DNA from 3 places in the Rhizobium sp. PL01 genome. Region 2 is predicted to be linked to each of the others. Evidence: predicted binding sites of a transcription regulator. Region 2 holds the regulator's gene; each other region holds the start of a gene.
What was found. The regulator LexA, encoded in region 2, represses DNA repair genes until DNA is damaged. The targets are predictions, from matches to a motif close to TGTTCNNNNTGTGTTCNG.

Region 1 (4,291 bases), on a different contig from region 2:
ATCAACGACAAGGATCCGTGCAGTCATGCAATCTTTCCTGCCAATAAGCGCCTGAAACAGAAAGCCGGTTCAACTTTCATATTCGTTTCACGCGCAAGAATATCGTTGAGGGGCATTTTTGTCGAAAGCCCCTGGCGCCGCATCAGGCATCGCCCAAATAAGTTTTGATCGTTTCAATAAATTTCGGCACAGAGATCGGCTTGGAAACATACGCTTCGCAGCCCCCCTGCCGGATGCGCTCTTCGTCACCCTTCATCGCAAACGCCGTAACGGCGATGACCGGAATGACATGCAATTCGTCGTCTTCCTTCAGCCATTTGGTCACCTCGAGCCCGGAAACCTCCGGAAGCTGGATGTCCATAAGGATCAGGTCTGGCCGATGTTTTCGTGCAAGATCAAGGGCTTCCATACCATTTCTGGTTTGAATCGTCGTATACCCGGACGCCTCGATCAGGTCACGAAAGAGCTTCATGTTCAGCTCGTTGTCTTCAACAATCATAACCTGTTTGGGCATTTCGATCCCTTGATTTGCGGTTCCGGCTTGCATGGCCGTCGCATCGCTATAAGTTGCGGCACGGTTGGACTCATTCATCCCGGAAGCTTGAAGCTACAGTGATTTGGTTGAAAAACCGGTAATATTCCGTAGAAAATTACCGGAATGCGATAAGGACGAATGACAGTGACCCCATCCGAAGAAACAGCGATTGCCATCCTCGGCTGGCTTGCAAACGAGCCCGAATTGCTCGGACGTTTCCTGGCATTGACGGGCACCGATCCATCGTCCTTGCGCCATGCAGCAGCCGACCCCGGTTTTCTTGCCGGCGTCGTCGATTTCCTGATGGGCCATGAGCCGACGCTGCTGGCTTTTTGCGAGGCGACCGGCACGCGGCCCGAGGATGTGGTGCGCGCCCATGCCATGCTGTCTGGCCCGGACAATCCGGGAGATTTCTGACCGTGGCGGATACGCTTGATCTCGACCATATCCGGCTGACGGATCGCCCGTTGATCGTCTGCGATATCGACGAAGTGGTGCTCGAATTCCTCACGCCGTTTCGCAACTTCCTGCGCGCCTCGGGGCGTGATCTCTTGCCCCGCTCCTTCCGCCTGCATGGCAATGTCGTGGCGCTTGATACCGGTCTGCCAGTCGATGACGGCATGACGAGCGAACTGCTGGAGACATTCTTCCGGCTGCAGGACCAGTGGCAGACACCTGCCGATCTCGTCGTCGAGACCTTGGCCGGGCTTTCCGTCGATGCGGACATCATCTTCCTGACCGCGATGCCGCCGCGACATTCCGGCGTGCGCCGCTCGCTGCTTGACCGCCATGGCTTGAGCTACCCGCTGCTTGCCAGCGAAGAGCCCAAGGGGCCGATCATCAAGCGCTTGCACGAGGCCCGGGATGTGCCGCTGGTCTTCATCGATGATATCCTGCGCAATCTGCAGTCCGTTCAGACCCATACGCCGGATTGCCTGCTGATCAATCTGATGGCCAATGCAGAATTCCGTGCGCTGGCGCCAGATCCGGGCGATGGCATCACCAAGGCGGACAGCTGGACGGATGTGGCCACCATCATCCGCACGCATTTCCTGCGCTGAACGACAGGCGGAAAACCGATGCCGGGCAAAAATACCGCTGAAGATCACCTTTCCTGGGAAGGTCATCAAGATTGCCTTTCCATGCCTTGAGACTCGTCAGTTTAGGGCGTATCGTGAAAATGTTCAACTTTTGTTCTGATCGATGCAAACAGACGCGCAGCAACTTCCAGGGTTTTGCCGAGACTGCCTGACAGGCCAACCGGCCGGCATTCGCCGTTGCCGGGCCTGCGGCAGCCCGCGCCTGCTGTTCCACTCCGAACTCTATCAGCTGACGCTCGCCCATATCGATTGCGATGCCTTCTATGCCTCGGTGGAAAAACGCGACAATCCGGAGCTGGCCGACAAGCCGGTGATCATCGGCGGTGGCAAACGTGGCGTCGTCTCCACCGCCTGCTACATTGCACGTATCCACGGCGTGCGCTCCGCCATGCCGATGTTCAAGGCATTGGAGGCTTGTCCACAAGCCATCGTCATCAAGCCCGACATGGAGAAATATGTGCGGGTCGGACGGCAGGTGCGCACGTTGATGCAGGAGTTGACGCCACTGGTTCAGCCACTGTCGATTGATGAGGCGTTTCTGGAACTGAAAGGCACCGAGCGGCTGCACCACGATCCACCTGCCCGCACACTGGCAAAATTCGCCCGCCGGGTCGAACAGGAGATCGGCATTTCCGTTTCGGTCGGCCTGTCCTATTGCAAGTTCCTCGCCAAGGTGGCGTCCGACCTGCAAAAGCCGCGCGGCTTTTCCGTGATCGGGGCTGCAGAAGCGCTGGACTTTCTGAAAGACAGATCGGTGACACTGATCTGGGGCGTTGGCAAAGCCTTTGCAGCGACACTGGAGCGCGACGGCATCCGCACCATAGGCCAGTTGCAAACAATGGACGAAACAGACCTGATGAAGCGTTATGGCACGATGGGTCAGCGCCTCTATCGCCTGTCGCGCGGCCAGGACGAGCGCACCGTCGATATCGATGGCGAGGCCAAGAGCGTTTCCTCGGAGACAACCTTCAACGACGATCTCTGCAATTATGACGATCTGGTCACGCATCTGCGGCGGTTGAGCGAACAGGTGGCGCACCGGCTACGCAAGGCCGACATTGCCGGGCAGACCGTCGTGCTCAAGCTGAAGACCGCCGATTTCAAGAGCCGGACGCGCAACCGCCGCCTCGACAGCCCGACCCGGCTTGCCGACCGCATTTTCCGCACCGGCATGCAGCTTCTCGATAAGGAAACCGACGGCACGAAATTCCGTCTGATCGGCATCGGCGTCTCAGACCTGTCCAATCCCGATCTTGCCGATCCGCCGGATCTCGTCGACACGCAGGCAACCCGGCGCGCAGCGGCCGAAGCCGCAATCAATACGTTGCGCGACAAGTTTGGCAAGGCGACAGTCGAGACCGGCTATACATTTGGCAAAGGCCGGCGAAAGTAGCCGGCTTCACATTCCCGTGTTCGCGCATGACCGCAAAGTTTCCTTAAACCTCTCAGGTTAGGCTCATCCTGTGTTTCTTGTGTCCGGATGTTCCTATGGTTTTGCGTTTTACATTTGGCCTCGGCTTCGCCATTGCCCTGTCTGCCAGCGTCGCGTTTGCCGGCGAGCAGGCTCCCCTGCAGATCGTCGTGTCCAGGGATCAGCAATCGCTGGTGGTCTATGACGGTGATACGGTCGTTGCCACGTCCAATGTTTCGACGGGCAAGGCTGGACATTCGACGCCGACAGGCATTTTCTCGATCCTTGAAAAACGCCGGTTCCATAAATCGAACATCTATTCGAACGCACCGATGCCGTTCATGCAGCGGCTGACATGGTCAGGCATTGCGCTGCACGCCTCCAATCATGTTCCGAGCTACCCGGCTTCACATGGTTGCGTGCGGATGCCCGATGCCTTTGCCAAACAGCTGTTCAAGATGACCGGGCGCGGCCTGCACGTGCTGGTGTCTGACCGCCAGCTGACACCCGTCGCCATCTCCGATCCGTTCCTGTTCCAGCCCAAGGGCAAAGAGCCGGAACTGCTGTCGGACGCGACACTGCGGCCGAGTGTTTCGCAGATACAAACCCAGTCCGTCGAAGTTGCCACGATCGAGCCCACACCGGAAAAGCCGGTTGCCGCCGAGATGGAAAAGCTGCCGCCAATCCGGATGCTGATCACCCATCGCGGCACACGCGAAATCACGATGGATATCCAGAACCTGCTCGACGAGCTTGGTTATGCGGCCGGTCTAGCCGATGGATATGCCGGTGTTCAGACTGCCGATGCCATCAAAGCCTTCCAGGCCGCGGAGAAGCTGATTGTCGATGGCAAGCCGACCCCGGCCTTCATCGAAGCGCTTTATGCCAAGGCAGGCAAGGGCAAGCCACCGAACGGTCAGCTTCTGGTTCGCCGTGACTTCGAACCTCTGTTCGAAACGCCAGTGGTGATCGACAAGCCGGAAATCGCACTCGGCACGCATTTCTTCCAGTTTCAGGATATCGACGTTTCCACCGGCAAAGGCGCTTGGTTCGCCATGACGCTCGACAACGCGCTGTCCGGGCCGATGAAGAAACGCCTTGGAATCACCAGCGAAGAAGACCCGACTGCTTTCAATGCCGCCAACCGTACGCTGGACCGTATCACGGTGCCGGACGAGACGCGCCAGCGGATCGAGGAATTGCTCGCCGAAGGCTCGTCTCTCACCATCTCCGATATGGGGCTTG
Region 2 (4,291 bases):
AAGCACCTGAAAATGCATGTAATGAAGGCGCGAAAGTGGACGAATACGTGCTCCTAGCAGACATATTCAATGCTGTCGCAGCGAATACCGACGATGGTGCCATCGATGTCGGAAATAAATGTGGAAGATACTGTGAACCAGGCGGTAATGCAGGCGCCGGTCTGCCGATCTGCAAGAGACCGCCAGCCGCCACGATAACCATGTTCTACGTGTGAACATCCGGCGCCTCAAGGAAGGCGTAGGCCCGTTATACAATCATCAAACCACGCAGGATGAAAAAAGCACTCAAGCGCGGTGGAGGGCATTTGTGTCTACGATGGATTGGGGCGGAAAATGGCGGAAGAGGTGGGATTCGAACCCACGGTACGGTCTCCCGCACGCCGGTTTTCAAGACCGGTTCCTTAAACCACTCGGACACTCTTCCTGATGACGGGCATTATGATGATACCGTTTTGACCGGGCGGTGGTTTTCCCGTGCAAACATTTGGACATCAGCCTGTCACGGCTCGCTTTATAGCTTGCCGATTGCGAACGTCAACCGGTTCTGCAGTATGCCGCCATCGCCTGCGATGCGTGCCCGGCTGGCTGAACCTTGGATGCTGCCGGTAGCGCAACGGGGAAAGGTCTTGAACACAGTAGTGTGTATTGCTGCTCTCGCCATTGTTCATCGCAATTTGCGGAGACGGCGACGCTCATAAAAATCCAGATTCGGGCCGCCGTAGATACGCTCGTCGCTACTACGCGGCACCCTGGTCGCGTCGCTTCTACTTGGCAGTGGCTTGTGACCGCGTCCCCCTCGTCCATCCCGATGGTCATAGGCAGAGCAGACCAGATCATAATTGCTGCGTGTGAGGCGAATGGATGATGGCCTGTCACCGTTCGGCTTAATCACCGCGAGAATGTTTCATCGCTTGCCGAAATATGATATCTTGCACTCCTACGCATTGAGTACGCATCCAGCAGTGGAACGCCCGTGGCCAGCGTGTTGCAGCGTCGGTTCACCCGTTAAAATCAAGTGCTGCAAAGCGCGGTGAAGGAGAATGCAATGCATTATAGCGTGCAGTTTTTCACCTGGACCCCGAAGCAGGGCGTTCACCAGGTCGGATCGACGATCGAAATCGATGCGGTCAACCCCAAGCTCGCGGCCGTGTCGCTGCTGGGGCTAAGATTGGACGAGACCGGTGCAGCCAAGAAACTCGCAGTGCGCGTCTGGACAACACCGGATGACAGCAAGGCTGATTGCGCCTGCTTCTATTATCATTGAGCAATCCCCCTGCTTCGCGATGCACCGACGGGGATTATGCAACGCTATCGTTTGTCAACGACGGCATGGTCTCTAGCTGTCCAGGCAAGATGGGAAGACGGAAACCTATCGATCCGATCTCTCTGAAAACTCTTCACAAGAGTGAAAACCCGCTGAGCGCGACCTATCGGCAAGGCCATCGACGCCTGCGCTTCTTCCCTGTCAATTTTCTATGTGTGGGAAAGTTTGGAGGCCTCGCCCGGAATTGAACCGGGGTGCAAGGATTTGCAGTCCTCTGCGTCACCACTCCGCCACGAGGCCTCACGAGTTCAAATAATCGAACTGTGGCGGCGGTTTAGAATGATCCTAGACAAATCGCAAGAGGATATTTCTGAAAATATCCTCGGTCGTTTGTGAAATGAAGTTTCCGAGCCGCTCTCCCACAGGCTTAAGGGGATGAGATCGCTACGGCCCGCACCTTTGAGATGATGAGGCTCGCGTTCCGATCGCGAACCTCATTTGTGATTTCACGCACCCAACTGGTCATCGTAGACAAAGACACATTTCAGGGCAGGATCCGTTTTTGACACCGGCATTCGAATTGAGAGGCGGTTTGCTTTGGATATATGAAGCGGCATGGCAACGACCGAGCTGAACGGCAACAGGACCGGCTTCATCCAGCAAAGTCCATAACCAAAAACTCATCTCCAAGCCGCAGGCAGGTCGAAGATAAAATTCGGCAAGATCAATGATAACGGCGGATCAGCCCGACGAGTTTGCCCTGTATCTTGACCCGGTCCGGCCCAAAGATCCGCGTCTCGTAGGCGGGGTTGGCGGCTTCCAGCGCAATCGAGGCGCCTTTCCGGCGGAACCGCTTCAGCGTCGCTTCCTCGTCATCAACCAGGGCGACGACGATTTCGCCGGGGCTGGCGCTGTTCGTATTGCGGATGATGACCGTGTCGCCATCCAGAATTCCTGCCTCGATCATCGAATCACCACGCACTTCCAGTGCGTAGTGCTCGCCGTTACCGACCATCTCGAGGGGGACGGAAATATCATGCGTGTTGTTCTGGATCGCCGAGATCGGCACGCCGGCGGCGATCCTGCCCATAACCGGTATCGAGACGGTGTCGCTGTGTGAGGCAGTCTTGACAGGTGCTGGGGGCACTGGTTGTACGCCGAGGCTGCCCTGAATGACGCTGGGTGAAAAGCCACGCTTGGGCTGGAGGCTCATTGAATAGGCCTCCGGCAACTTGATCACTTCCAGCGCCCTCGCCCGGTTGGGAAGGCGCCGGATGAAACCCCGCTCCTCAAGCGCGGTAATCAGCCGGTGAATGCCGGATTTCGACGCAAGATCCAGCGCATCTTTCATTTCATCGAATGATGGCGGCACACCCGATTCTTTCATTCTTTCGTGAATGAACAGAAGCAGTTCCTGTTGCTTGCGGGTCAGCATGAACGATCACTCCAGAATCGAGAAACAAATCAAGAACGAACACTATCTGTTCCATATGTGTTCCGCAAGTCCCTAAAATTCATCGAATGTTTTCAGAGATAAGTGTCGTTTCTGACGATCGGGTTGAGGTCTTGCATGTTGTTGTCTCCAGAGACTCGCATTCACTCGCTCATGGCCTTCCCCTTTTGAAGAGCCCTTGGGTGATTCCGAACGTGAGAGGATATGATGATCGGCATTGTTCTAGTTGGATGCCGGCCATTTTCGAGCCCACCAGACCGAAAATTTGCGCCGCTTACGCCGAATGAAGGCGAGATCATGCGACAGGACGAGTAGGCCCAGCGGCACCATCCAGAAGCCGAGGACAGGCAGGAAACCGAGAATGCCACCAAAAATCAAAACGCCGCCGATGGCGATACGCAGCGGACGTGATTGCGGCAGCCGCATCCGCCATGAGCCGATAACCAGCTCCTGTGTTCGGGCGTCGATGCCGAATTTTTTCGTTTTCTGCGGTTCTGCCATAAATCTCACCTATCAAACATAAAGCCTGCCCCGATACCGCTGCAATGCCGCGATGCCAAGGGTTTGGCTTGCGTGACATCGAGAATGCACCACTCCCCACAGATGGGAAGTTCTCCACAGTCTGACAAGATTGTGCATTTTTTTTGAAAAACCGCTTGGCAAATCGGAAAAGCATTTGTATTAGCAGCCTCACTTCTGCAGCACACACCGCGCAGACGTTCCCTGGTAGCTCAGCGGTAGAGCATTCGACTGTTAATCGACAGGTCGCCGGTTCGAATCCGGCCCGGGGAGCCAGTTTTCAAAGGCCTTGCTGAAAAGCAAGGCCTTTTTGGTTTCTGGTGACACCGCACCGCCTCTCGTCTGATTTCGCTGTTCTACCGATAGCCACTGGCATCCGCTATTTTCCCCGCCTCCTGCACCTCTGTCATGTCGCGCCAGCAGTCCGTCCGCGACCCGCCGAGATCGGCGAACTCTCAGATCTTTGCGAGATCCCGCTTGACGTGGATTGTACGGTAAAGCGGTTCCGCTCCGAGTCCGTTGCCTGGGCCGCAGCAATTTCAGGCCCTTTTCGAGCGAGTGTTCCCAGACCGGCTTGTCCCACTCGGTCATATGCTCGCCGCCCGAGATATCGTTGATGAGAATATCGAGTCGTGATTCTTCGCGGCGGATACGGTCAACCAAGAGACGCGACTTCCGCGTGAACAAGATGATCCACCGGCACTGCAATGCCTTTGCCGCCAGCCTCCGCGACCAGTTCGGCCGTCTCTTCGATGATGGGGATTCGAGGCGGATGGTCCGGTGGTGCCGTATGTGGAGGCGCAGATTCAGGACTTTCTCGCCGAATTTTACGGGTAATCGTATCCCTCACCGGCTTTCCTCCGTAAACGCGCCCGGTGTAAAAACCTGGAGATTTTCTGTTCCGGGCTAATGAAATCACGTTCGGCAATATCCATGTCGTGCTGGGGCGCGACATCGCCTTCGCCAGACAAGACGAGGGGAATGAAACCTGACTGATTATCAATACGGATCAACCCGGTTGACGGGCTTTTCTCTTGGAAGCCAATGGATTGCCT
Region 3 (4,291 bases), on a different contig from region 2:
CGGGGCCGGTGATTTCCTGGTTTTCCAGATCGACCGTCAGGATGGCGTTGGAGCCACGGCTGGCGTCATCCATCAGCTTTTCCAGGTCTTCCGGCGAGACCACGACCGGCAGGATGCCGTTCTTGAAACAGTTATTGTAGAAGATGTCGGCAAACGAGGTCGAGATGACGCAGCGGATGCCGAAGTCGAGCAGCGCCCACGGCGCATGTTCGCGTGACGAGCCGCAGCCGAAATTGTCGCCGGCAACCAAAATCTTGGCGTTCTGGTAGGCGGGCTTGTTGAGGACGAAATCCTCGTTGACCGAGCCGTCTTCATGATAGCGGGCTTCGGCAAAAAGCCCCGTGCCGAGGCCGGTGCGCTTGATCGTCTTCAGGTAATCCTTCGGAATGATCATGTCCGTGTCGATATTGACGACGGGGAGCGGCGCGGCAACGCCGGTGAGCTTGACGAACTTGTCCATGGCTATGGCCTTCGATTTCAACGGGGCGGAAAAACTTCCGCCCAGCGTTTAGATCAATTTCATGCCGAAATGAAGGAAAATCTCACTTCAGGGCACCAACAACAGGCGACCGGCGCTTACATGTCGATGATCGTACCGCGTCCGTCGTTCCAGATGCGCGGCTCGCGCTCACGCCGGCCGGTATTGCGGTTCACGGTGGCGCGGACCGGTTTCGGCATAAGCCGTGCGGAAATCGCGCTGCCGATGACGAACACGGTGGCGATGCCGGCGAGTGCCAGGCCGAGCGATGCGGTGAACACCAGCGCCATCAGCGTGAAGGCAATGCCGACGGCTGTCAGGAGGAGAGAACGAATGCTTTGCATGATCTTACCCTTTCGTTGTCTGGAATGTGGGTCCGCCCGCCTCGCGTTGCAAGGCCTACTTTCGGATTGCATCCCTGCCTTGCGAAAGTGGCGAAACACAGGCACAAAAGCCGCATGAATTCATCCCTTGATCGCCACCCCGCCCGCCTTCGCCGTTCGGTGCTCTGTGTGCCTGCCGATAATGTTCGCGCTCTTGCCAAGGTCGCGAGCCTTTCCTGCGACGCGGTGATCTATGATCTCGAGGATGCTGTCTCCTACGACAACAAGGCTGCCGCTCGAAAGACGCTCGCCGATCATCTGGCCAAGGCGCGGCGCGGCGATATCGAGGTGATCGTCCGCATCAACAGCCTGAAAACCCCGTTCGGTGAAAAAGATCTGCTGGCCGCGCTTGCCATGGCGCCGGATGTCATCCTGCTTCCCAAGGTCGAAAGCCCGCAGGATATCCAGTCCGTCGTTGATTTTCTTTCGGAAAACGACGCGCTGGATAGCCTGCGCCTTTGGGCGATGATCGAGACTCCGCGCGGCGTACTCAATGCTGCGGCGATCGCCGAAACCGGCCGCACCCGTGGCGGCAGGCTCGATTGTTTCGTGCCGGGGCTGAACGACCTGCGCAAGGAGACCGGCGTGCCCTCCCTGCCCGGCCGCGTCTATCTCGTCCCCTGGCTGATGCAGGTGTTGCTTGCTGCCCGTAGCTGCGGCCTCGATGTCATCGATGCGGTCTTCAACGATTTCCATGATGATGCTGGATTTGCAGCGGAGTGCGCCCAAGGGCGTGACATGGGTTTTGATGGCAAGATGTTGATCCACCCGGTCCAGATCGGCCCGGCCAATCGTCACTTCGGGGTCGATGACAATGCCGTGACCGAAGCGCGATCGATCATCGATGCCTTTGCGCTTGCGGAAAATGCGGATAAAGCCGTCATCAACCTCAATGGCCAGATGGTCGAGCGCCTGCATCTCGAGCAGGCGCTCAAGCTTGTCGCCAAGGCCGATGCTATTCATAAAAAAGGAAAAAAATCTTGAAACTCTACCGCTTGCTGACTGCCATCGACGATGCCACTTTCTGCCACAAGGTGACGGCCGCCCTCAACAAGGGCTGGGACCTGTACGGTTCGCCGACCTATGCGTGGAATCAGGAAACGCGGGCGATGATGTGCGGCCAGGCCGTCGTCAAGGATGTCGAAGGCAAGGAATACACCGCCGACACCAAACTGTCCGAACACTGATTGTACGATGGCGGGAGGGCTTTCAAGCCCTCTCAGCCGCCCACATGCTCGACGCTTTCCTCGATCCGCTCCATGTCGTCGTCCGACAGGCCGAAATGATGGCCGATCTCGTGGATCAGCACATGGGTGATGATATCGCCCAGCGTCTCCTCGTTCTCCGCCCAATAGTCGAGGATCGGCCGGCGATAGAGAATGATCCGGTTCGGCATTTCGCCGGTTTCCATGGTGAAGCGCTCGCCGATGCCGCGTCCCTCGAAGAGTCCGAGCAGATCGAACGGCGTTTCCAGCGCCATGTCCTCGAAAACGTCCTCGGTCGGAAAATCGTCAATCTCGATGGTCAGATTGGTTGCCAGCGCCCGGAATTCCTCCGGTAGGTGGCTGTAAGCCTCCAATGCCAGGGATTCGAATGTGCTGATTGTCGGCGCGTGGCGTTCCCGCCAATCATCGCTCTGGTCTATGCGGGCCATGGGCACTCCTTACTTACCCCCTGATATAGCCATTTCATCAGTGTTTTTCGAGGGTTGAATTTCTACGTCCCCAGTCAAGGAATAAATTCTTAGAGATTCCCGTTGACTCTTTCCTGAAGCTCTGGAATCTATAAGAACATAACAGGAACAATTTGAACTGGAGTACGTCATGGCGCAGACGCCCATGGCGCGCGAGCGTCTTTTTGCGCTCCGTGAACAGGTAGCTAGACTGGAAGGCAGTTCCATTGCCGCCGCCAGGCAGGAGGCGTTGGCAGGCGAGAGTGGTCAGGGAAAGAGGCGGGAAAGCCATCGTTTTTCGCTGGGCGTGCCATCGCTTGATGCAGCATTGGAGGGTGGCCTGCCGCTCAATGGCATGTCCGAAATCCGGTCGCAGTTGATGCGGGATGCAACGGCAGCAACCGGCTTTGCACTGGCGCTTGCCGCCCTTTTGCAGCGAGAGGCGGGTGAGGATCGCTCGCCGGTTCTGTGGATCAGCGATACGGTTACATCGATGGAAACAGGCATTCCCTATGCCTTGGGGCTGGCGGATTTCGGCCTGAAGCCGGAGCGGTTTCTACATGCAGTTCCACGCAGGCTGGAGGAGGCGCTCTGGCTTGCCGAAACCGCGGTCGAAAGTGGTGCCTTTTCGGTCAGCATTCTGGAGGTCAAGGGTAATCCGGCCCATTTCGGACTGACCGAAAGCCGGCGGCTGGGCCTGCGGGCAAAGGCGGCAGGACGCCCTCTCCTCATTGTACGCCAGTCCGGAGAGGAAGAGGCAAGCAGTGCGCCCTTCCGCTTCCTGGTTGAACCCGCGCCCGCGACAAGCCGGTTTTTGCCGGATCGGTCAATGCTTGGCGGCAGCATCGGCAATCCGGTTTTCCGTCTCACCTTGGAGAAAAGCCGAAATCCGGCTCCGGTCTCCCTACTCCTCGAATGGAATCCCCATGACCGTCAGTTTCTCCCTCTCCGCGAACCCGAGTTTGCTCGGCTTCCGGCCGAGTTCGCAGCGCATCCTGGCCCTCGCCTTCCCGCATCTGCCAACCGACCGGATTTCCCGCAAAAACTGGGGTCTGTCCTGGCGCTTGACCGGGCGTCCTGACGGCCCGCCGATCGTCTGTTCGGGGCGGGTCAATAACGCGATGCGGCTGACGGCTCTCGATGAAGTGGCAGAAGCGTTCGGTCTCAGAAAAAGCCAGGGCGTGGCGGAAGCACGGGCCATGTGCCCCAGTCTCGATGTCGTGGAAGAAGACCCGGCCGCAGATCGCCGCCTGCTCGATGGCATCGCTGACTGGTGTGACCGCTACACGCCGCTGGTGGCGCTTGATGGCTCAGATGGATTGTTCCTCGATATTACCGGCAGTTCTCATCTCTTCGGTGGCGAGAAAGCGCTGCTCAAGGACATTCTCATGCGGCTCTTCCAGATGGGTATCGATGCCCGTGGTGCCATATCATCAGCGCCGGGTCTCTCTTGGGCAGCCTCCCGCTTCGGGTACGGCGGCGTCATCGCCGAGGAAGACATGGAGCAGGTGCTGGCACCCTTGCCGGTCGCCTCTCTCCGGCTGGAAGAGCAGACTGTCGCCGCGCTTCAGAAGCTCGGACTGAAGCAGATCGGCGATCTCATCGCAGCCCCCCGGGCACCTTTGGCACGCCGTTTCGGAGCGCAGGTGTTGCTGCGGCTCGATCAGGCACTCGGCCGCGATGAAGAGCCCGTCTCTCCGCGCCGGCCCGTCGCCAGCCTGTCTGCCGAGCGGCGTCTCATCGAGCCCATTCAGGCGG

Region 1: the regulator LexA is predicted to act here: its motif matches at 1,717-1,734, upstream of R6X40_RS27025 (DNA polymerase IV).
Region 3: the regulator LexA is predicted to act here: its motif matches at 2,648-2,665, upstream of R6X40_RS16480 (metallopeptidase family protein).

The regions. Positions count from the first base shown of each region.
Region 1 covers NZ_JAWQUM010000014.1:50,547-54,837, forward strand. The annotation lists gene R6X40_RS27005 (PleD family two-component system response regulator) at 1-27, opposite strand, end outside; gene R6X40_RS27010 (response regulator) at 143-514, opposite strand; gene R6X40_RS27015 (DUF3572 domain-containing protein) at 674-952, shown strand; gene R6X40_RS27020 (hypothetical protein) at 955-1,596, shown strand; gene R6X40_RS27025 (DNA polymerase IV) at 1,739-3,028, shown strand; gene R6X40_RS27030 (L,D-transpeptidase family protein) at 3,130-4,291, shown strand, end outside.
Region 2 covers NZ_JAWQUM010000002.1:290,047-294,337, reverse strand. The annotation lists tRNA gene R6X40_RS05825 (tRNA-Ser) at 335-424, opposite strand; gene R6X40_RS05820 (hypothetical protein) at 1,046-1,264, shown strand; tRNA gene R6X40_RS05815 (tRNA-Cys) at 1,491-1,564, opposite strand; gene lexA (transcriptional repressor LexA) at 1,989-2,699, opposite strand; gene R6X40_RS05805 (hypothetical protein) at 2,940-3,218, opposite strand; tRNA gene R6X40_RS05800 (tRNA-Asn) at 3,438-3,512, shown strand; partial or broken gene R6X40_RS05795 (hypothetical protein) at 3,765-4,086, opposite strand; gene R6X40_RS05790 (APH(3'') family aminoglycoside O-phosphotransferase) at 4,255-4,291, shown strand, end outside.
Region 3 covers NZ_JAWQUM010000006.1:235,818-240,108, reverse strand. The annotation lists gene leuD (3-isopropylmalate dehydratase small subunit) at 1-460, opposite strand, end outside; gene R6X40_RS16495 (hypothetical protein) at 577-822, opposite strand; gene R6X40_RS16490 (CoA ester lyase) at 937-1,845, shown strand; gene R6X40_RS16485 (DUF1737 domain-containing protein) at 1,842-2,048, shown strand; gene R6X40_RS16480 (metallopeptidase family protein) at 2,081-2,515, opposite strand; gene R6X40_RS16475 (hypothetical protein) at 2,685-3,614, shown strand; gene R6X40_RS16470 (Y-family DNA polymerase) at 3,496-4,291, shown strand, end outside.